Regions from separate parts of the Bacillus sp. H1a genome, predicted to be linked through region 2. Evidence: riboswitches for the same ligand, from Rfam matches in the RefSeq annotation. Region 2 holds a riboswitch; each other region holds the start of a gene.
The links. A riboswitch is a leader RNA that binds a small molecule or an ion and turns the genes downstream of it on or off. The one in region 2 is predicted to bind S-adenosylmethionine.
Positions count from the first base shown of each region.

Region 1: it holds a riboswitch for S-adenosylmethionine, as region 2 does, so the genes downstream of both, U860_RS0121905 (methionine ABC transporter ATP-binding protein) here and U860_RS0124250 (cyclase family protein) in region 2, are expected to answer to the same signal.
Region 3: it holds a riboswitch for S-adenosylmethionine, as region 2 does, so the genes downstream of both, U860_RS0122170 (sugar ABC transporter substrate-binding protein) here and U860_RS0124250 (cyclase family protein) in region 2, are expected to answer to the same signal.

Region 1 is NZ_AYMH01000046.1:24,274-31,332, reverse strand. Features, by position in the region: gene U860_RS0121930 (ArsA family ATPase) at 1-667, shown strand, start outside; gene U860_RS0121925 (DUF3926 domain-containing protein) at 660-851, shown strand; gene U860_RS33930 (HXXEE domain-containing protein) at 916-1,401, shown strand; gene U860_RS0121915 (MetQ/NlpA family ABC transporter substrate-binding protein) at 1,570-2,424, opposite strand; gene U860_RS0121910 (methionine ABC transporter permease) at 2,445-3,110, opposite strand; gene U860_RS0121905 (methionine ABC transporter ATP-binding protein) at 3,100-4,119, opposite strand; SAM riboswitch class I at 4,244-4,349, opposite strand; gene U860_RS0121900 (cysteine hydrolase family protein) at 4,591-5,136, shown strand; gene U860_RS0121895 (DUF4097 family beta strand repeat-containing protein) at 5,204-6,097, opposite strand; gene pruA (L-glutamate gamma-semialdehyde dehydrogenase) at 6,607-7,059, opposite strand, start outside.
Region 2 is NZ_AYMH01000055.1:43,348-50,406, forward strand. Features, by position in the region: gene U860_RS0124230 (FAD-dependent oxidoreductase) at 97-1,623, shown strand; gene U860_RS0124235 (aromatic acid/H+ symport family MFS transporter) at 1,763-3,076, shown strand; gene U860_RS0124240 (nucleotidyltransferase domain-containing protein) at 3,079-3,861, opposite strand; gene U860_RS0124245 (PRK06851 family protein) at 3,975-5,084, opposite strand; SAM riboswitch class I at 5,234-5,346, shown strand; gene U860_RS0124250 (cyclase family protein) at 5,434-6,066, shown strand; gene U860_RS0124255 (hypothetical protein) at 6,104-6,487, opposite strand; gene U860_RS0124260 (ATP-binding protein) at 6,717-7,059, opposite strand, start outside.
Region 3 is NZ_AYMH01000047.1:24,474-31,532, reverse strand. Features, by position in the region: gene U860_RS0122195 (carbohydrate kinase) at 1-571, shown strand, start outside; gene U860_RS0122190 (hypothetical protein) at 584-835, opposite strand; gene U860_RS0122185 (L,D-transpeptidase) at 938-1,699, opposite strand; gene U860_RS0122180 (SDR family oxidoreductase) at 1,768-2,634, opposite strand; gene U860_RS0122175 (NCS2 family permease) at 2,858-4,159, shown strand; SAM riboswitch class I at 4,252-4,357, shown strand; gene U860_RS0122170 (sugar ABC transporter substrate-binding protein) at 4,446-5,558, shown strand; gene U860_RS0122165 (sugar ABC transporter ATP-binding protein) at 5,555-7,042, shown strand; gene U860_RS0122160 (ABC transporter permease) at 7,026-7,059, shown strand, end outside.

The sequences.
Region 1 (7,059 bases), on a different contig from region 2:
ACCACTCCTCGGCGTCCCTCTCCCAACAGATGATATTATGGACGAATTAACGAATACGCTTGAACAACTTGGAGAAATGAGAGATATTTTATCAAACCGAGAAGTAACAAGTATTCGCGTTGTTGTAAATCCTGAAAAAATGGTTATTAAAGAAGCTCAGCGCAGTTTTACGTATTTAAATTTATACGATTATAACGTAGATGCCATTATGATTAACCGCGTCATCCCCAACACTGTCACCGATCCTTATTTTCAGGCATGGAAAGATACACAAAAGAAATATAAAACATTAATTCAAAATAGCTTTCAACCACTTCCTATTTATGAAGCTCCGATGTTTGAGCAAGAAGTTGTTGGGCTGTCTATGTTAGAACGTGTCGGAGATGCTTTATTTAAAACTGATCCTTGTCCTACTGAAGTGAAATTCAACGGTCGCACGCAATATGTAAAAAAAGATGGTGATGAATATATTTTCGTTCTGTCCATTCCCTTCTCAAACAAAAGTGAACTTTCATTAAATCAAAAAGGTGATGAACTTATTATTCGAGCCGGTTCTGTGAAGCGAAATATCACATTACCAAAAACATTAACGCACCTTTCTATTCAAGGAGCTAAGTTTGAAGATGATGTACTAAACATTCGGTTTGGAGGTGTAGTACATGCATGATGAACTTTTACGGAGAATAATTCGTACAAAACTAAAAGTTGGTATGCGTATATTAGAAGAGCTACCAAATCCGATTCAGCAATCAGCTAAGCAAACACTAAACATTTTACAGGAGGAGCTCTCTTCTTATACGGAAGAACAACCACATCCTGAAGGTAATTTAAAAAGTATCATCATTGAATAACCCTATCCGTATAGAAGGCCTATTTTTTATAGGCTTTCTATACCTTTATTGGAGCTGATGTAAGTTGATAAAAACATCTTCAACAAGATATTTCGCCACTAATACAATCTGGCTAATCCCCTTTTTATTTTTCATTCATAACCTTGAAGAGGCTTTTCAAATGCCACAATACCTTGCTAATCAATTTTCGATCCACTTTATAACTAACAAACAATTTTTCATTGCGATTTCCATATTAACAACATTGGTCTTACTCATAGTCATTCTATATCAATTAAGCATCATATCTTCTATTTACTGGATTATTTTTATACAGGGCTGTATCTTCTTTAACGCCGTTCAACATGTTATCTTGTATTTCATTTATCATTCTTATAATCCAGGCGTAATATCAGCAGCTTCCATTGTCCTGTTTTCTATTTTCTTCTTTTCATCAGAAAAATGCTTAATCCACAAAAGGAATTTAGCAATTACACTCATTTTCAGTTTACTTTCTTACCCAATTATAATTTGGATTACCTTACTATTCGCTAGTTGCTTTCAACAATAAAAAAAGACCAAGAAAATTCCTGGTCTATCACTCTACTTAACAAACATTGGATTCTACGTTATACAAAATTGGAAGGTACAGAATTAGGGTTTTGTTTGTTAAGTAGATTATATGTTGAACGAACTAACAGCGGAGGGGTTCCTTCTGTTAGCCCGTTAAACTCAATAATTATTTTACGATTTTTGCAAGCTCATCAAGTGAAAGATCTACTGAAATTGAACCATCATTTGTTTCTTTCTTAATTGCATCTGTTACTTCTTTTGAATGGTACAATTCGATTACTTTTTTCAGTGTTGGATCATCTTTGTCTTTCGTACGAGCTGCGAAAATATTAATATATGGTTTCGCATTTTCATTCTTTGGATCTTCTAGGAAAATAGGATCCTTCGCTGGATCTAATCCAGCTTGACCAGCAACACCGTTATTAATAACTGAAGCTGCTACGTCTTTTAATACACGAGGTGTTTGCTGTGCGATAACCGGTGTAATTTTTAACTTCTTCGGATTTTCAGCGATACCACTTGGATCTCCAAATAGACCGAAATCTTTCTTAAGCTTTAATAATCCAGCTGCATCAAGAAGTTTTAATGCGCGTGCTTGGTTCGTTGGATCATTTGGAATAGCAATTTCTGAACCATCTGGGATTTCATTTGCTTTCTTATATTTTTCAGAGTATAAGCCCATCGGTGCAATTTGTGTTGTACCAACAGCTGTAATGTCTAACTTATGCTCCTTTTTAAATTGTTCTAAGAAAGCAATATGCTGGAATGAGTTTAGTTCAATATCTCCATCAGCTAACGCCTTATTTGGCGTTGTGTAATCAGAGAACTCAACCAGTTTAATTTTAATGCCTTCTTTTTCAGCTTTTTTCTTTAAGATTTCCCAAGCGTCTCCATCTGTTCCAGTTACACCGACGCGAACTACTTTCTCTTTCGCTCCTGCACCTGTGTCTCCACCTGAGCAACCGCTTAATGCTGAAATTCCTACGATTGCTGATAATGCAAATGCTAAAATTTTCTTCATTTTATTTTCCCCTCTTCCTTTTATGATCTGCGTAAAAAGACTTTCGCAAAGTAGTTTCCTAAATTTTGAGCTAACTGTACAAGAATAATAAGTAAAACGACCGTTACGAACATAACTGATGTATCAAAGCGTTGATAGCCATATGTCATTGCTAAGTCGCCAAGGCCTCCACCACCGACAAGTCCTGCGACTGCAGAAAATTCAATTAAACCGACTGTCATAAACGTAACTCCCAAGATCAATGGCGCTAACGCTTCTGGCACGAGAATTTCAAAAACAATTCTAAGTGGTGAAGCACCCATTGCTTGTGCAGCTTCAATTACTCCTTTCGGAACAGAGACAAGGTTTGTTTCAACCATTCTAGCAATACCAATTGAAGCAACTAACGTCATTGGAAAGATTGCTGCTGCCGTTCCGATTGTAGTTCCAATAACACCTCTTGTTATTGGACTTAAGGCTACTAAAAAGATAATGAACGGAATCGGACGAATTGTATTAATAATGATATTAAGAATAGAAAAGACCCACTTATTTTCTAAAAAATTCCCTTTCCGCGTCACATATAATAGTAAACCTAGAGGTATACCTAGAATTGTAGCAAATATAAGGGTAACAATTACCATTAGGAGGGTATCCCCCGTCGCATCTAAAATGCGAGGCCAAAATATACTCCAATCAACTCGCATGAGCTTCTACCTCCTTCAGCTGCACTTGCAGTCTTAGATGTTGTAGTGCTTTTTGAATCTCTCTTTGTTCACCTTGTAGTTCTACAAGAAGATTTCCAAATAAAACATTTTGGAGTTCAATAATATTTCCGTAAAGAACATTTACATCGACATTATAGTTTTTCGCAATATATGATAGTACAGGCTGCCCTGTCTCTTCCCCAGTAAAAGTCAGGCGATAAATCTGACCTCCATTTTGAATTTTCGCTAGAACACTTTCTGGTAAGTGATCATTAATAACAGAGCGTACAAAATTCTGAGTCGTTTTTGTTTTTGGTTGTGTGAAAACGTCAAACAGTTTTCCTTCTTCAATTACTTTTCCTTTTTCCATAACGGCTACGCGGTGACAAATTTCTTTCACAACGTGCATTTCATGTGTAATAAGTAGAATCGTTAAATTGTATTCTCGATTTACTTTCTTTAATAAATTTAAAATTTCTGTCGTTGTTTCCGGATCTAAAGCTGATGTTGCCTCATCACATATGAGAATATCCGGTGATGTGGCAAGCGCCCTTGCAATCCCAACGCGTTGCTTTTGACCGCCTGATAGCTGTTCTGGATAATAGTTTGCTTTATCTTCTAAACCAACTAATTTTAGTAGTTCATTCACTCTTTCTTTTATCTCATTCTTTGGCAATTTTGCTAACTTTAATGGATAAGCAATGTTCCCAAATACTGTTCTTGAATTAAATAGATTAAAGCTTTGAAAAATCATTCCAATCCTTTGTCTTAGTTTCCGTAACTCTTTCGTCGATAATGATGTAATATCTTTATCATCTATTGAAATCGTTCCTGCAGTTGGTCTTTCTAACATATTTACTAGACGTAACAACGTACTCTTTCCAGCACCACTAAATCCGATAATGCCAAAAATTTCACCCTTTTCAACTGACAATGTTACATCCTCCACGGCATGAACTGATTGTCCGCCTGATTCATATACTTTACTTACATTGTTAAAAGAAATCATTTTCTTCCCTCCTATATGCTGTAAAAACTTGAAGTAGAGCTTTCGAGGTAAAATAAAAAGTGCTCTCCTTCTTATCAGTAATAAAAGATAAGAAGGAGAGCACTAATATGTACTCGTTCACATCTTCTCATCTTTCAAGCCTGTTTTAGGCTTGCTGGAATTAGCACGGTATTAAAAAACCCGTTGCTGAGGTATCGTAGGGCCAGTCCCTCCACCTCTCTGGATAAGAGTGTATCGATTTAATTGTCATTTAATTAATTCTCATTATAGAACTCAGAATAATGAGAGTCAATACATTTTTTAGAAAAATATTAATTATTTCTCTATTTAAATTTTCAAATCAGAAATCATAATACGATAGCGATTTTTATAGTTATGTAAAATTCTTATCACTCATACTTTTAGAAAGGGAAATCCTCTCTATTCATTGAATAAAATAATTTGAATATGAAATCGGAGGAAGATAAATATATGAAAACAGCTCTTTTGCTCGTCGATATTCAAAATGATTATTTTCCAAGTGGAAAGATGGAATTACGTAATCCAGTAGAAGCAAGTGAATATGCTATTCAACTACTACAACATTTTAGAATAAGAAACGAACCTATTTTTCATATCCAACATGTAGCTATAAAAGATGATGCTACTTTTTTCCTACCAAATACAGAAGGTGTCCATATTCATGAAAATGTCCGTCCACTTAGAGAAGAAACCGTTATACTCAAACATTATCCAAATAGCTTCCGAGAAACTGATCTTTTAGAGCAATTACAACGTTTAGATATTGAGCACATCGTAATATGTGGGATGATGACTCATATGTGTATTGATGCTACAGTAAGGGCGGCTTTTGATTTTGGCTTTCATTGTACCGTTATACATGATGCTTGCGCTACAAAGGATCTTTCATTTAAGAACGCTACTATACCGGCTGTTTATATTCACAATACAATTTTGGCGAGTTTAAATGGAGTGTATGCAAATGTAATGAGTACAGAAGAATTTTTAGCTAACTAAAATTCAAAAAATCATGTCTTCCTCATCAATTAAAGAGAAAGACATGATTTTTATTTTTATTCTCAAACTATTGTAACTTAAAATCTCCCGAACTTGTTTTTACTTGCACTTTATGTTCTCCTGAACCTTTTACTCCAATTAATTTATGCTTTGTTTTCTCTTCATACAATAGACCAGGTACATTCAAATAAGGTTTACCAGAACCTCCCTCAAAATTAATCTTCAAAGATTCAGGAAGTGTATCAAATTTCATCTGAACATCACCGCTTGAGGTGTTACATTCTACCTCACCTTGCAAACTTTTATCATTATATTCAATATTACCTGATGACGTCGTAAACGCCACTTCTTTAGAGCGTAGACCATCTGCTTTAATTTCACCGCTACTCGTAGTTAAATTTGCTGCTACAACTTCACTTTTATTAGTCTCAATTGCTCCACTAGATGTTTTAGCTGTTAATTTCTCATTTATTGTAGACTGTAATAACGATATATCCCCCGATGATGTTTTTATTTCTGCTGTCTTTATTTCCATATCCTTTGCTAGAACGTCCCCTGATGATGTTTTTATTTTCATATTTTCATACAATTTACTTGGCACTTTAATTTGTAATTTTACATCTGCAGTAGTGCCAACGTTCCAACCAACTGAATTCCCATCTTTAGTAAACTCCACATTTAAGTGATTATTTTCTTCCTTTACCATAAATTTATATTTATCTACTAATCCTTTGCTCATATTCCCATCTAGTAACACTTCAATTTCTTTTGAATCGACTGTCACAACTTCAACATCAGCAGCAGACGTTTTCATTTCAATTTCATCGATTTTCCCACCGGCTACCATTTCTTTTTTATGAATTTCAACTTTATTGAAACCTCCTCCAAAAACAGTCATCACCCCAACTCCAATTCCCCCAATAACAAGCAATGATAATGCAACTAAAATTAACATCTTCATACGATAACACTTCCTTTTTATCATTTTCATATCGTCTTACAGTTGTTAAAAATTGAATTTCTACAATTACTATCCATATAACTATTATTATTTAGTACTATATATTAATCAGTACTGATTCGTATTTTTCCGAATACTCCGAATAAAATACTAACATTTACCATAATTTGTTACAAGGTGTATGTGCTAAAAAATAAAAAACACCCCTTTCAGTGAGCAAAACCGAAAGGAGTGTTCTCTTGTCTAACCATAGATTTTCTTTCAAATTGTATTATACAGGAAATCCTAAAAATAAATACTAAAAAATATGACTAATAAGTCAATTTTTCTCTTTGTTTTGTTTCTATTTACATGTTTATCCTGCTATTAATAGGGTTTAGCTAGTTCTAAAGAATAAATGGTAATATATAGTGAGTATTTCCTACTTCAAATTAACTAGTTACCTCTATTATAGAGAATTTCTCAAAAAAGAGATCTTCACGGGATGTGAAGATCTCTTCTACTATTTCTTATAAAGTTTCAGAAGTAGTTTTTGCTTGCATGTGAAGTGCTAAGTAATCAGGGCCACCAGCTTTAGAGTCTGTACCAGACATGTTAAAGCCACCGAATGGTTGGTAACCTACGATTGCACCAGTACATCCACGGTTGAAGTATAAGTTACCAACGTGGAAGTCTTCACGTGCTTTTTCAATATGGTCACGGTTGTTAGAAACAACTGCTCCTGTTAAACCGTATTCTGTATTGTTTGCAATTGCGAGTGCATGATCAAAGTCTTTTGCTTTACAGAATGCTACTACTGGTCCGAAGATTTCTTCTTTCATTAAGCGAGCATCTTCTGCAACGTCAGCAACGATTGTTGGTTGGATGAACCAGCCTTTAGAATCGTCTCCTTCGCCACCTGCTAGGATTCTACCTTCTTCTTTACCAATTGCAACATAGCTCATTACTTTATCGAATGCAGC
Region 2 (7,059 bases):
CATCAAAATTAAAATCCTTCAAAAATAGCACACATGAATTCCATATAATATGGAGATATTAAAAGGAAAATTGTTCTAAATCAGGAGGTTTTCGTAATGACAGATGACACATTTCCACAATTGCCATCATCCTATTGGATTAAATCCACTCAGTTTCCTACTTTTCCTCATTTATCCGAAAATATAAAGACAGATGTTGCTGTCATCGGTGCTGGTATTACAGGCATTACCACTGCCTATTTACTCGCTAAAGAAGGAATGAAAGTTGTTTTAATTGATTCTGGCTCTATTTTAAATGGAACAACTGGACATACAACTGCAAAAGTAACAGCACAACATGATCTTATTTATGACGAATTAATAAATCATTTTGGTGTTGAAAAAGCTCGGCTTTACTACGAATCAAATAATAAAGCTCTACAATTTATAAGCGAGACTGTGCAAGCATATAAAATTGACTGTAATTTCACAAATGAAGATTCCTATTTATATACAACTACTAATAATGGATTACGAAATTTAACGAAAGAATATGAAGCCTATCAAAAATTAAATATTCCTTGTGACTATGTTCAATCCCTACCCCTACCTATTCCAGTACAATCAGCACTTGTAATGAAGAATCAAGCGCAATTCCATCCTCTCCTTTATTTAAAAACACTTTTAGAAAAGTTTGTGGAAATGGGTGGAACAGTTTATGAACAAACAACAGCGCTTGATATTGAAAAAGGGGTTTATCCACAAGTAATTACAAAGAGTGGTCACCGCATCACTTGTGGATATGTCGTCTCTTGCTCACATTTCCCTTTTTATGATGCTAATAGCTTTTTCTTTACGCGAATGTATGCAGAACGTTCCTATGCTCTTGCTATAAAAGCGAAAACAAATTATCCAGGAGGCATGTATTTAAGTATTGATGATCCAAAACGCTCCTTACGCTATATAACAGACAATGGTGAACAACTAATTTTAATCGGTGGAGAAAGCCATAAAACAGGGCAAGGGATTAATACGATGCTTCATTATGAAGCACTATATTCCTTTGCTGAAGCTACTTTTGGAGTAGATGAAGTTCCTTATAGATGGTCTGCACAAGACTTAATTACTTTAGATAAACTCCCTTATATCGGACATATTAATGAAAGTAATCCAAATATATTTGTTGCAACAGGATATCGTAAATGGGGTATGACTACTGGAACTGCAGCAGCTCATTTACTAAAAGATTCAATTACAAAAATTCACAATCCCTATAAAGAACTTTTTGTACCATCACGCTTCCACTCGAATCCGGACATAAAATCATTCCTTACACAAAACATCGATGTTGCTAAACATTTAATTGAAGGGAAAATTGAAATTGCTTTACGTAAACCAGAAGATCTTGAAGTTGGCGAAGGATCTGTTGTACGTGTCAACGGTAAACGCGCAGGTGCCTATAAAGACAAAGAAGGAGAATTACATATTGTCGATACAACTTGTACGCACCTCGGCTGTGAAGTTGAATGGAATAACGGTGATTGCACTTGGGATTGTCCTTGCCACGGATCTCGCTTTTCAATTGATGGGGACGTTATCGAAGGCCCAGCAGATCAGCCATTGAAACGAGTTGATAACGAGTAAAAAAATAAAGAAGTTCAACGGAAATCCCGTTGAACTTCTTTATTTTTATGAAGATTTTTCAGATAAATTCCGACAAAAGAAGGAAAATGTTAGCATTCAACAAAATAATATATTAATTTACAAAAAAGAGGTGAATACTATGCAACCTTCTGCTCCACCTCATCTAGAATCTACAAAAACTACCTTTTCAAGCTCTATTACAAAACTTGTTGTTTTTATTTGTTGGCTAGCCATTCTAGCTGACGGATATGATTTAGGTATTTACGGTGCCGTTCTACCAAAGCTCCTAGAGGACAATAGTTGGGCCCTATCACCAGCTCACGCTGGAACAATTGCCAGCTATGCTTTATTTGGGATGTTTATTGGTGCTATTCTAGTTGGAACCATTACAGATCTAATTGGACGAAAATGGACACTCATATGCTGCCTAGCCCTTTTTTCTATTACAATGGGCTTAGCTGCAATTGCTCCTTCTCCGGAATTATTCGGGCTATCTCGATTTATCGGAGGAATTGGATTAGGTGGTGTTATCCCAACAGCTTCGGCACTTACTGTTGAGTATTCACCCCAAAAGCGACAATCTTTTATTTATGCACTTATGTTTACCGGCTATCCTTTAGGTATCGTACTAGGCGCCATTTTGTCCATGTTTATGTTAGAAGATTTCGGATGGAGAATTATGTTTGGAATCGGAATGATTCCGCTACTTCTCATTCCTTTCATTGTTCGTTATTTACCTGAGTCCATTCAATTTTTGCTGTCACGTAATCGGCAAGAAGAAGCGAAACAAATTCGTGATCGTTTTCAAATTGAATTACATGTAAGAAAAGAAATTCCTCAAACATCATCTAGTATACAAAAGAAAAACGGATTCCTTACATTATTCTCAAAAGAATACATGAAAGCAACTCTACTTTTCTGGACCACTTATATAATGGGAATGTTTTTAATATACGGTTTAAACACTTGGCTACCACAGATGATGCGCCAAGCAGGATATCCACTTGGATCTAGTTTATCATTTCTACTTATGCTAAACATTACTGCAGCTATCGGTGCATTATTTGCCGGGGCAATCGCGGATCGTATAGGAGCCAAAATTGTTATCAGCATCTCCTATCTTATGGCGGCCATATGTATCGGACTATTAACAATTAAACCATCCATTACAATCATTTATCTTTTAATTGGTCTTGCTGGAATTGGATCAGTCGGTATTACTCAAATATTAAATGCGTATGTAACACAATACTTCCCATCGCATATCCGAGCCACCTCTTTAGGCTGGGGACTTGGCCTTGGACGAATTGGCGCAATCGCCGGTCCAGTTCTTGTTGGTATTATTATGACAATGCAATATGACCTGGCATGGAATTTTTACTTATTTTCATTTGCAGGTCTTATCGCAGCCATCTCTGTTTTCTTTATTCCTACAAACAAAAAAAGAGCATAAACTTACTTGTGCTCTTTTTTGTATACTTCAAACAACATATTTCGAAATAATGTATTTAAGCTTTCAATATCGATGCCTAGCCCCTTTTCAATCCCTTTCACGTATTGCTGATAATAATCAATTTGCTCTTCTAAAAATTGATTTAACACATTAATTTTTAGACCAATATCCAATTCAGTACCCGCTTTTTTCTTTATTAGCAACTTTTCAATTTCATTCAATACAATAGGCTCTACTGATAGTTCCGTAATTAACCGGTCAAATTCTACAGGGGGCAATGTCCCTTTCTCTTCTAACCATTTACAGGCTAAAATAGGACGTAATACGTAAAAGTACTTTTTCAACTTTACATTTTCACCTTGTAAAAATTCACGATAGTTTTTTGAAGCCATATGTAAGTAATGATATATTGTTGATTTCGGATCAAAATCCTTTTCACTCATTTGCTGAAGTTGTTCCGGAAGATTAGAGTTTTTCGAATAAAAAATCGGTGATCGAACCCATTCAAGTAACGCTGGATTTGACTTTGCAAATAGTTGCAATGCCTTTTTAATATCCCAACCACTTATGTCTAAATCATCGCTAATTGGATATTCAATTACATCACGTTTATCATGAATTGATAAATACCACTCTACAGGACGTATATAGACAAACCTAACATCATAATCACTATCTTTCGACGGAAATCCCCACGCCCTGCTCCCTGATTCTACAGCAAATAAAATTTTCACATCATTCTCTTTTTCAATTCTTTCTAATTCTAATTCAATTTTCCCTTTCATTTCATACCCTCCCTATTTTTTGATCATTTCCCTGGAAATTCGACAAATGTACTTCTAATTTTACTACATACTAAAATAGCTGTCAGAAAATTCCCGACAGCCCAACAAAACACTTATTTTTTCTTTTCAATTACAGCAATTGCAATTCGTTCAATCTCTTTTTGAATTTCTTCTTTATATGCATCGACTTTTGAAAAATCCATAGCAGCAATATAAATTCGTTCTAATTTATCACGAACTGATTTTGCCTTCGCTAAGAAAGACATCGCCTCATTCATTTTTGTTTTATACTGAATTGAAACGTCGCGAATTTCCGTAGCATACTTCTCATCTGTCCCTGGTGTAACAATGAGATCATACATATCAATAATTTCATCACCTTCACGACTTGGAAAATATTCATGCGGTGCTGTGCTATCAAAAATTGCAAATCCTAGTTCCCTTACAATAATCATATCGAGACTATTTGGATCAAATCCACAATGATACACTTCTACTTCAAAACCTTTTTCTTCTGCTGCCTTGGCTAATTTTTTAAGCATCGTTGATTTCCCGGAACCTGGGCGACCTTTTATAAAATAGCGATGCGGCAGTCCTTCTGTTAAATTAGGAACGAAATCAACCGCTCCCTTCGGTGTAGCAGCCCCTAAAAAACGGTGTTTCACAATTGATTTATCTCCACTTTTATCTGCAAATAGTTTCTGTATAAGTTGATCTGTTAATTCGTTTGCTTTATTAAAATCAATGTTATTAATATATATTTTCTCCCACTCATCATGTATAACTAACGCTTCTTTAAAACATCCATAAGCTGTTTGAAAGGCTTTACTTGCTTCTGAAACGAATCGTTCAATCTCTAATTTCTGCTTTCTTAATTTATTTGAGTCCCAAGCAACCCCTAAATTTATATACTCTTCTACAACTCCAGGCATTTTCGGCTCAATAACGTGTGGCGATGTCCCATCGACAATTCCTACATTTAACTTCGGAATAATTACACCGTCAACTGACTTATTGTCAGAAGAACAATGTAAAAATTCAATATTATATCCTTTTTCAGCCCATTCACGCCCAATTGCTTTTATTAAAGAAGACTTCCCTGTTCCTGGACCGCCTTTTAAAATAAACAACCTATCTAGCCCTTTTAAACTCTCTTCATACAAGCTATAAAATCCTCTAGCTGTATTTCCACCAGCAAAATAGTTCAATACATTCCCTGTCACTGCACCCACCCCTTCGCAGCATTCTACTTACATAAGCTACAATATGCGAGATACTTTATTTGGGTGAATACCTATTTTGTATTGCACTAAAAAAGGAAATGAATTACAATTAAATAAACAAAAAATTCCGAACCTTAAAACTGAATATACCTTTATCAAGAGAGGCAGAGGGACCGGCCCTTTGAAGCCCAGCAACCTCAGTTTATAAAAACTGAATAGGTGCTAATTCCTGCAAAATGCTTTGCATTTTGGAAGATAAAACTTAACTACTGTATGTAAAGCTCATCTTTCTTGATTATGGAAGATGAGCTTTTTATTATTTTAAAAACATATATTGGAGGTATTTAGGATGAAAGTAATTGACCTATCACAAACGTTTGAAAACAATATGTCTCAATTTCCTGGAACACCTAAAATCCAACTAGAAGCAATTACAAGTGTTGAAGAGACAGGATATCAAGTTACAGATTTTCATTCTGTCGTTCATGTCGGCACTCATTGCGATGCTCCTGCGCATTTTATTTCTGGTGCAACAACAATTGATCGATTACCCCTTGATCAATTTGTAGGCGAAGCTGTTCTTATCGATGTAACTCATGTTCAAGAACGAAAGTTGCCTAAGGAAGTACTAAATACCACCGACATAAAGGAAGGAGATATTGTTATTTTCCATTCTAATCTATCTAATAAATGGAACACGGAATCTTATGCGAAAGAAGCATTTTATCTTTCCGAAGAATTAGCTGAAGAACTAGTTAAATTAAAAATAAAATCTGTCGGTTTAGATTTTATTTCTCCTGATGAAGTAACTACAGAAACATCACCTATTCATCACATATTACTAGGGAATAACATTTATTTAATTGAAAACTTAACAAATCTAGATTCCATTAAAACGAAGCGCTTCTTTTTCTCAGCAGCACCTTTAAAAATTAAAAATAGTGATGGTGCTTTTGCCAGAGCATTCGCCGTTATTTTTTAAAATAAGAACTACTTGAGGACAACAAAAAAAGCAAAGATCACTTTTGACCTTTGCTTCTATATTTTTTATTTAAGTTAAGAAAGAATTGTTCCACCCGTGGGCGTACCCAAGCTAAATAATCTTTATCTTTCTTCTTTGTACAAGCTATCTCTTCTCCATCTACCATTCCGACAAGTTCTAGCTCTAACATTTGCCTCGTGAATGCTAACATGTCTACTTCTTCTGCCGGATACTCTTCTTTTAATTTCTCCTCAATTTCTCCCAATAAAAAACCGTCACGCATCATTGCTAGTGCATCAATCCAAAGTGGCGGCATTTCATATTTTTCTCCTGTAATCGTATCTTTTACAATATAATTCTTTTGCTCTTTTCGAAATTGAATCGTGTGTAAACATACAGCCGAATTTAATGTTAATTCCATCATACCACCCCTTTCATCATATCTGCATAGAAAAAAGGATGCGCGTGCACCCCTTCTTTTCTTTTCATAACACTACCGAACCGTTACACGAGCTCAAAGCTTCATGTCGATATTTTCCTCCATTATAAACGAAGTGTTTTATAAAAAAAACCCTTCTTGAAACATTTTATAAAATGTTTATATTTACACAACAAGAGCACTTTTCTGAAAAATTTTTTCTTCTAATGCACTACGCTGTTGGTAAATAAATTTTCACTTTCGTTCCTACGCCCATACTACTTTGAATTACGATACTCCCTTGATGTTCTTCAATAATTTTATATGTAATCATTAACCCAAGACCTGTACCATTCTCCTTTGTTGTATAAAATGCCTTTCCGATTTTCTCTATCTTCTCATTCTCTATACCAAAACCTTGATCTTCGACAGAAATACACAAATTATCTCCAGCTTTTTTGAATGCACGAATATGAATGTCTCCACCTTCTGGCATCGATTCTATTCCATTCTTGATAATGTTTAACAACACTTGTTTTAATTGCTTATCATCGCCATTTATAGCGGGTAAATTT
Region 3 (7,059 bases), on a different contig from region 2:
TGATTTAATACATTTCGGTTCGGCAACTGCCTTATTATCAAGTCCATTAAAGGAAACATACTTTCAACTATTACAATTTGCGAAAGACAATAATCATTTTATTTCTTTTGATCCAAATTATCGAGATGCACTGATTACAGATGTAGAGCAATTTTCTCAAGATTGCCTATCCTTTATAAAACACGCACATTTCGTAAAAGTAAGCCAAGAAGAAGCAATAATGCTTTCTAAAGAAACTGATTTACAACAATCAGCACTGAAATTATTACATTACGGGGCTAAAGTTGTAGCTATTACACTCGGAAAAGATGGTACCCTTCTCGCAACAAAAGACTCTCAAATCATTGTACCTTCTGTTTCCATTAAACAAGTAGATACAACTGGTGCTGGCGATGCTTTCGTTGGAGCGATGTTATATCAAATTTCAAAAAATGAACAAATGCTTCCTCAAAAATTCACAGACTTAACCGAGTTTGTCTCGTTCGCAAATAAAGTAGGTGCCATAACATGTACAAACTACGGAGCAATCTCCTCACTTCCTTCATTGGCAGATGTAAAAGCATACGATTAGTCGTATGCTTTTTTACATTCCCCTCCAAAAATCATGCATCATAAAAAAGTATAAAACGCCGAGAATGACCGTCCCACATAAAGTGATACGCCGATATATACTCCTCTCTCCTTCCCTTGCTTTAACAAACGCACAAATAAATCCGACGAACAATATTAAATCAATATACGGAACATAAAAGGAAAATACGAGTAACGCATACAAATACACGATAAATAAACAAATCGTTACTAAGAAAATTTTAAATGCAAATTCACTTTTCATAATATAACCGCCCCCAATCCGTACTGTATTATATTCATGAAAAAACAATAGTTGCAGTTAAAATCAAAGCACAAATAAGCTACCGTCTATTTACGGTAGCTATTACGGGACATTATATTTTCTTTTATAGATGTTACTCAAAATCGAATACGGTAATTGTTCATAACGAATTTTCTCTCCAGTTTCATCTATTATATACAAATTATTCCCTATATAATATACTACATTTTTCCGTTTCGAATATACTACATATCTTTCATTTGGCAATACTGTTTTTACTTTCGAAAGCTGTCCATTTGGCTCTTGCCAATATATATTTAAACGATCAACTAACGTAAGATTCCCGATTTGTTCCTCTTCTACTTTACGGCCATTCCAGCTCACAACACGATAACCAAGCTTATATGCTTCATATTCAGGACTCGTATAAAAACGAGAAATAATTACTTTTGTCTGTAATTGTACCCGATCATATAACCATTGTATGTCCCGATCATGCATGCGAATACACCCATTCGACTCCCGGCTTCCAATCGTCCATTCCCGATTTGTTCCATGAATCGCATATTCCTTTTTATCCAAACCTAGCCACCTCGTACCGAGAGGATTATTCGGTGCACCCCCAGCTATTTTTTTACGATGGTAGTCTTTATTTTTATATTTACTTATAATACAAAAATTACCTTCAGGCGTCGGAGTACTGTCTCTTCCTGTCGTTATCGGAAATGTCCTAGTATAGTTTCCATCTTCAAAAAAAGATAGCTGATTCGTCGTAAGGTTAACTAATATTAGATGATCTGTATTAGCAAAAGCGCTAGCTGGTAGGCAGAAAAATAAGATTGCAATAAACCAGACTTTCTTCATCTAAATCCTCCCTAGCACTAACATCATAATAAACGCAATTAGCTTTACTTTGCTCTTATAAATGAAAACTATCCATTTACAATAACGCCCCCATTTACATGTATCATTTGTCCCGTCACATAAGCCGAATCACTAGACGCTAAATATACATATGCAGGTGCTAATTCATACGGCTGACCAGGTCTTTGCATCGGGACATTGCTCCCGAACTGTGATACTTTTTTCTTATCAAAACTTGATGGAATAAGCGGCGTCCAAATTGGCCCTGGCGCAACACCATTTACACGAATTCCTTTTTGTACAAGGGACTGAGAGAGTGATCTTGTAAAGGCGACAATTGCTCCTTTCGTTGCAGAATAATCGATCAACGTTTCATTTCCTTCATACGCAACGATAGATGCCGTGTTTATAATTACATCCCCTTGCTTTAAATGAGAGAGTGCTGCTTTTGTAACATGAAAATAAGAAAAAATATTAATACGGAACGTTTTTTCTAGCTGTTCCGCTGTAATATACTCTAACCCTTGCTGCGGATATTGCTGTGCGACGTTATTCACTAGAACATTTAAACTCCCCAGCTGTGAAACAGTCTTTTCCACAATATCTTTACAATGTTGTTCACTACTCAAATCCCCCGGCAGTAATATGCAATCCACGCCTTCTTTTTCAACAAGTTGTTTCGTCTCGTTTGCATCTTCATCCTCATCTAAATAAGCAATCGCAACATTTGCTCCCTCTTTTGCAAAAGCAATGGACACAGCTCGCCCAATACCACTATCTCCCCCTGTAATTAATACATTCTTTCCTTTTAACTTTTCGCTTCCTTTATAATTTGGATCTTCAAATTGCGGAAGAGGATTCATTAACGATTCAATACCAGGCTGTTTGTTTTGATGTTGCGCTGGCATTGTTAAAAAGTTTTTTTGCTGTGGCATAACTTCCTTCAACTCCTTTTCCTTATAATGTGCACAATAATAAAAACTACTTACACATTAAAAAACTGTAATTCACACGCATCTTCACGATTAATATTCGAATTTAAGACATAAAATATGAATTGTTCTAAAGTTTTTATGTAAAACTATTGCAAAATAGATAAAAAACGAATATTATATATAACTGTTGTGGAAATTATTCGTAAAAAGAAAGGATGTTTATATGTTTAACCTTTCAAAACATAAAACTTCTATTAAAACTGAAATTATGGCAGGTATTATTACCTTTTTAACAATGGCATATATCATTGTCGTAAACCCTGTCATCCTTGGGGATGCAGGTGTTCCGTTTGAACAAGCATTTACAGCGACAATTATTGCAGCTGTTGTCGGAACATTATTTATGGCAATCTTTACAAACTTACCAATCGCAATTGCACCAGGTATGGGATTAAATGCTTACTTCTCTTATTCTGTTGTAAAAGCTCATGAAGGCATGACTTTCGCAATTGCATTCTCTGCTGTATTCGTAGCAGGTATGATTTTAATTTTGTTATCATTCACATCTTTCCGTACAAAATTAATGGAAGCAATTCCTGAAAACTTAAGACATGCAATTACTGCTGGTATCGGTCTTTTCATCGCCTTTATCGGTTTACGTTTAACAGGTATCGTTACAAAAAATGATGCAAACTTAGTTGGACTTGGAGATCTTCACTCTGCTCCAGTACTACTAGCATTAGCTGGACTTGGAATTACAATTGTCCTTATGTCTTTAAATGTAAATGGCGCGCTATTTATCGGAATGCTATTAACTGGTATTATCGCTTTCTTCACAGGACAATTAACATTCTCAAACGGTGTTACATCAATGCCTGGATTACCAGAAGGAATTATTGTTTCAAATCCAATTACTGCTGTATCTGATGTAATTAACTACGGATTATACGGCGTTGTTTTCTCATTCTTCCTTGTTACACTATTCGATACAACAGGTACATTACTTGGCGTTGCACAACAAGGTGGATTTATGAAAGACGGAAAGCTTCCAAAAGCAGGACGAGCTCTTCTATCTGACTCATTCTCAGCAACAATCGGTTCTATGTTCGGAACAACACCATCAACAGCTTATATTGAATCATCTGCTGGTGTTGCTGCCGGTGGTCGTACTGGTTTAACGACAGTTACAGTAGCTGTTCTATTTGCATTAGCAGCGTTCTTCGGACCATTAGTAAGTGCCATTTCTGGTGTATCAGCTATTACTGCACCATCACTAATTATCGTTGGTAGTCTTATGATGGGCTCTGTTCGCCACATTGATTGGGATGCATTTGATGAATCATTCCCAGCATTCTTAGTAATCTTAAGCATGCCACTTACATCAAGTATCTCAACAGGTATTGCACTTGGATTTATTTCATACCCACTTATGAAAGTGGCAAAAGGTAAATTCCGTTCGGTTCACCCACTTGTGTATTTATTCGGAATCTTGTTCGCTTATCAATTGATATTCTTACCACATTAAAATCCCTCGTTGTGAGGGTTTTTTTATTTATTAAAAAACATTTGACAATAGTACATAGTTATGGAATAATTCGAAATAGTTAAATATTCGATGTCTTATCAAGAGCAGGTGGAGGGATGAGCCCTACGAAGCCCGGCAACCGACCCATTTATGGGCACGGTGCTAATTCTTACAACACATTGTGTTGAAAGATAAGAGTAATATGATAAGACGTCTTTTCTATATGAAAAGGCGTTTTTTATTTTCACTCCCTCCCCTCTCTTCTTAGTTTAGGAGGGATTTTTTTATGAAGAAATTTTGTTCCATCGCACTTATTTTTCTCTTACTTACATTAACAGCTTGCACAAATGAACAAGATGCTGTCTCTTCACAAATGCAACAACCGGTGAAGAAAGTGACTACTACAGCAGAAAACCATTTACAAACAGAAATTCCAAGCCAAGTAAAAAAGCCATTAAAAATCGCATTAATTATGCAAATGTCCATCGGAACTTTTTCCTCTCAATATATTGAGGGTGTCAAAAAACAAGTTGAGCTATTCGGTGGCAGTGTGCAAGTCTACAATTCTGATAATGATTTAGCAAAAATGGCAGCAAATCTAGATACTGCTATTAATTCAAAAGTTGATGGTATTTTAATTGATCACGGTCGCTCTGAAGCACTAAAACCCGGAGTAGAAAAAGCATTACAAGCGAACATTCCTGTAGTAGCATTTGATAACGACCTACGCTTACCAGGCGTAACAATTATTGATCAAGATGACTATAGTCTCGCATGGAAATCATTAAAAACGTTAGCGGAAGATTTGAATGGACAAGGGAATATCGCCGTCGTATGGGTTGGCGGATTTGCTCCAATGGAACGTCGCAATGTTATCATCGATGCTTTTTATAAACGTTATCCAAATATAAAAGAAGTTGCACGCTTTGGTACTGCTAGTAATAACACACCACTTGATACACAAACACAAGTAGAAGCTTTACTAAAGAAATATCCGAAACAAGGGGATTTACAAGCTATTTTCGCTTCGTGGGATGAGTTTGCTAAAGGGGCCGTCAAAGCACTCGAACAAGCTGATCGTACAGATATAAAAGTATACGGCATTGACTTAAGTAATGAAGATTTACAACTCATGCAAAAAGAAAATTCACCTTGGACCGCTACGGCTGCAACTGATCCGGCTGAAGTCGGTAAAGTTCAAGTGCGCTTCTTATACAAAAAAATCGCTGGTGAACAAACGCCGGATATTTACTCACTGGAACCTTATTTAGTAAAGAAAGATAGTTTACCAAAAGAAAATATAACAATGGATCAATTATCAAAACATATAAACGGTTGGGGAGACTCGAAAGATGCATATTCCCCTTGGATGAAAAAATTAGAGAAGGAGAAAAAATGATGACATTCTCTCTTCAAAACATTACACATTCTTATCACATCGCTACCCCTGTACTAGAAGATGTTTCTATTAACATACAAAAAGGAAAAGTTCACGCTTTACTAGGAATGAACGGCGCGGGAAAAAGTACTTTACTAAAAATTGCAACTGGTGAAATTCAGCCAGTTGCTGGGGACATAAAAATTGATAATCAGCCTATTTCCTTTACTTCGCCACGAGATGCGAAAAAGCATGGTATTTCTTTCGTAACACAAGAAGTGGATCACGGACTTATTCCTGGATTATCTGTATTAGAAAATGTACTAATCGATCATTTAACAATGCAAAATAAAGTACTATTTTCAAAATCAAAATTAGTAGCACTTGCGAAACAATATTTGCAAGCTGTCCAGGTAGATTTAAATGTTTCGGAAGATGTTTCAAACTGCTCATTACATGAAAAACAATTACTTCTCATCGCAAGAGCCCTATCTAACAATACAAATTATCTTTTATTAGATGAGCCAACTTCTTCTCTTGGGCCAAAAGAAGTGGAAACCTTTGGGAATCTCTTTAAAGATTTAACATCAAAAGGTATTGGTATCATCTTGATTTCTCATCGTTTATCCGAGATTCGAAAATTTGCGGATGAGGTAACTGTATTACATAACGGTAAGGTTACACTATCTGAAGCTATTACAAAGATTACAGATCAACAAATTGTTGAAGCAATGACTGGAAAACAACTCTTACTTCCTATTAATACAGCACCAAAATTCGGGAGTGAAGAAATATTAAAAGTACAAGAGCTTCAATTACACAAAGACCATTCTCCCCTTTCTCTTACAGTACGAAAAGGAGAAACTGTTGTGATATACGGATTAATTGGAAGCGGAAAAACAACGCTTGCTGAAACTTTATTTGGTGCTCGCCATACTTATCGTGCAAAAATAAACGGCCAAAATATAACGATTAAAACACCGCGAGATGCAATTAAAGCGAAAATCGCACTTGTACCAGAAGAAAGAAGAAAACAGGGCTTATTTCTTTCGGAAGATATTATAAGTCACACAAATTTACACCAATCTGGTTGGAGACGAAAACAACCCGAATTACATAATGCTACTGCGGCAATTACTACTTTCAGCATCTCACCAAATGATCCAAAAGCATTTATTCATTCACTTAGCGGAGGAAACCAACAAAAAGTCTCGATTGCAAAGTGGGATGGATTCAAACATAATCTATTTCTTTTGGACGAGCCAACTAAAGGTGTAGACGTCGCTGCGAAACAAGACATTTTTCAATTCATTCGCAACACTACAGAAGACGGAAATTCCGTAATTTATTTCACAGGAGAACAAGATGAAGCGCTACATATCGCCGATCGTATTCTTATACTAGCAAACGGCGAATTTGTAGGCGAGTACTTGCCGAATGACCTATCTCCTGAACAGCTTTTATACTTATCTGAAGGGAGCTATTCCATTGAATCTCGTTCATAAAACTAAAACTAAGAAAT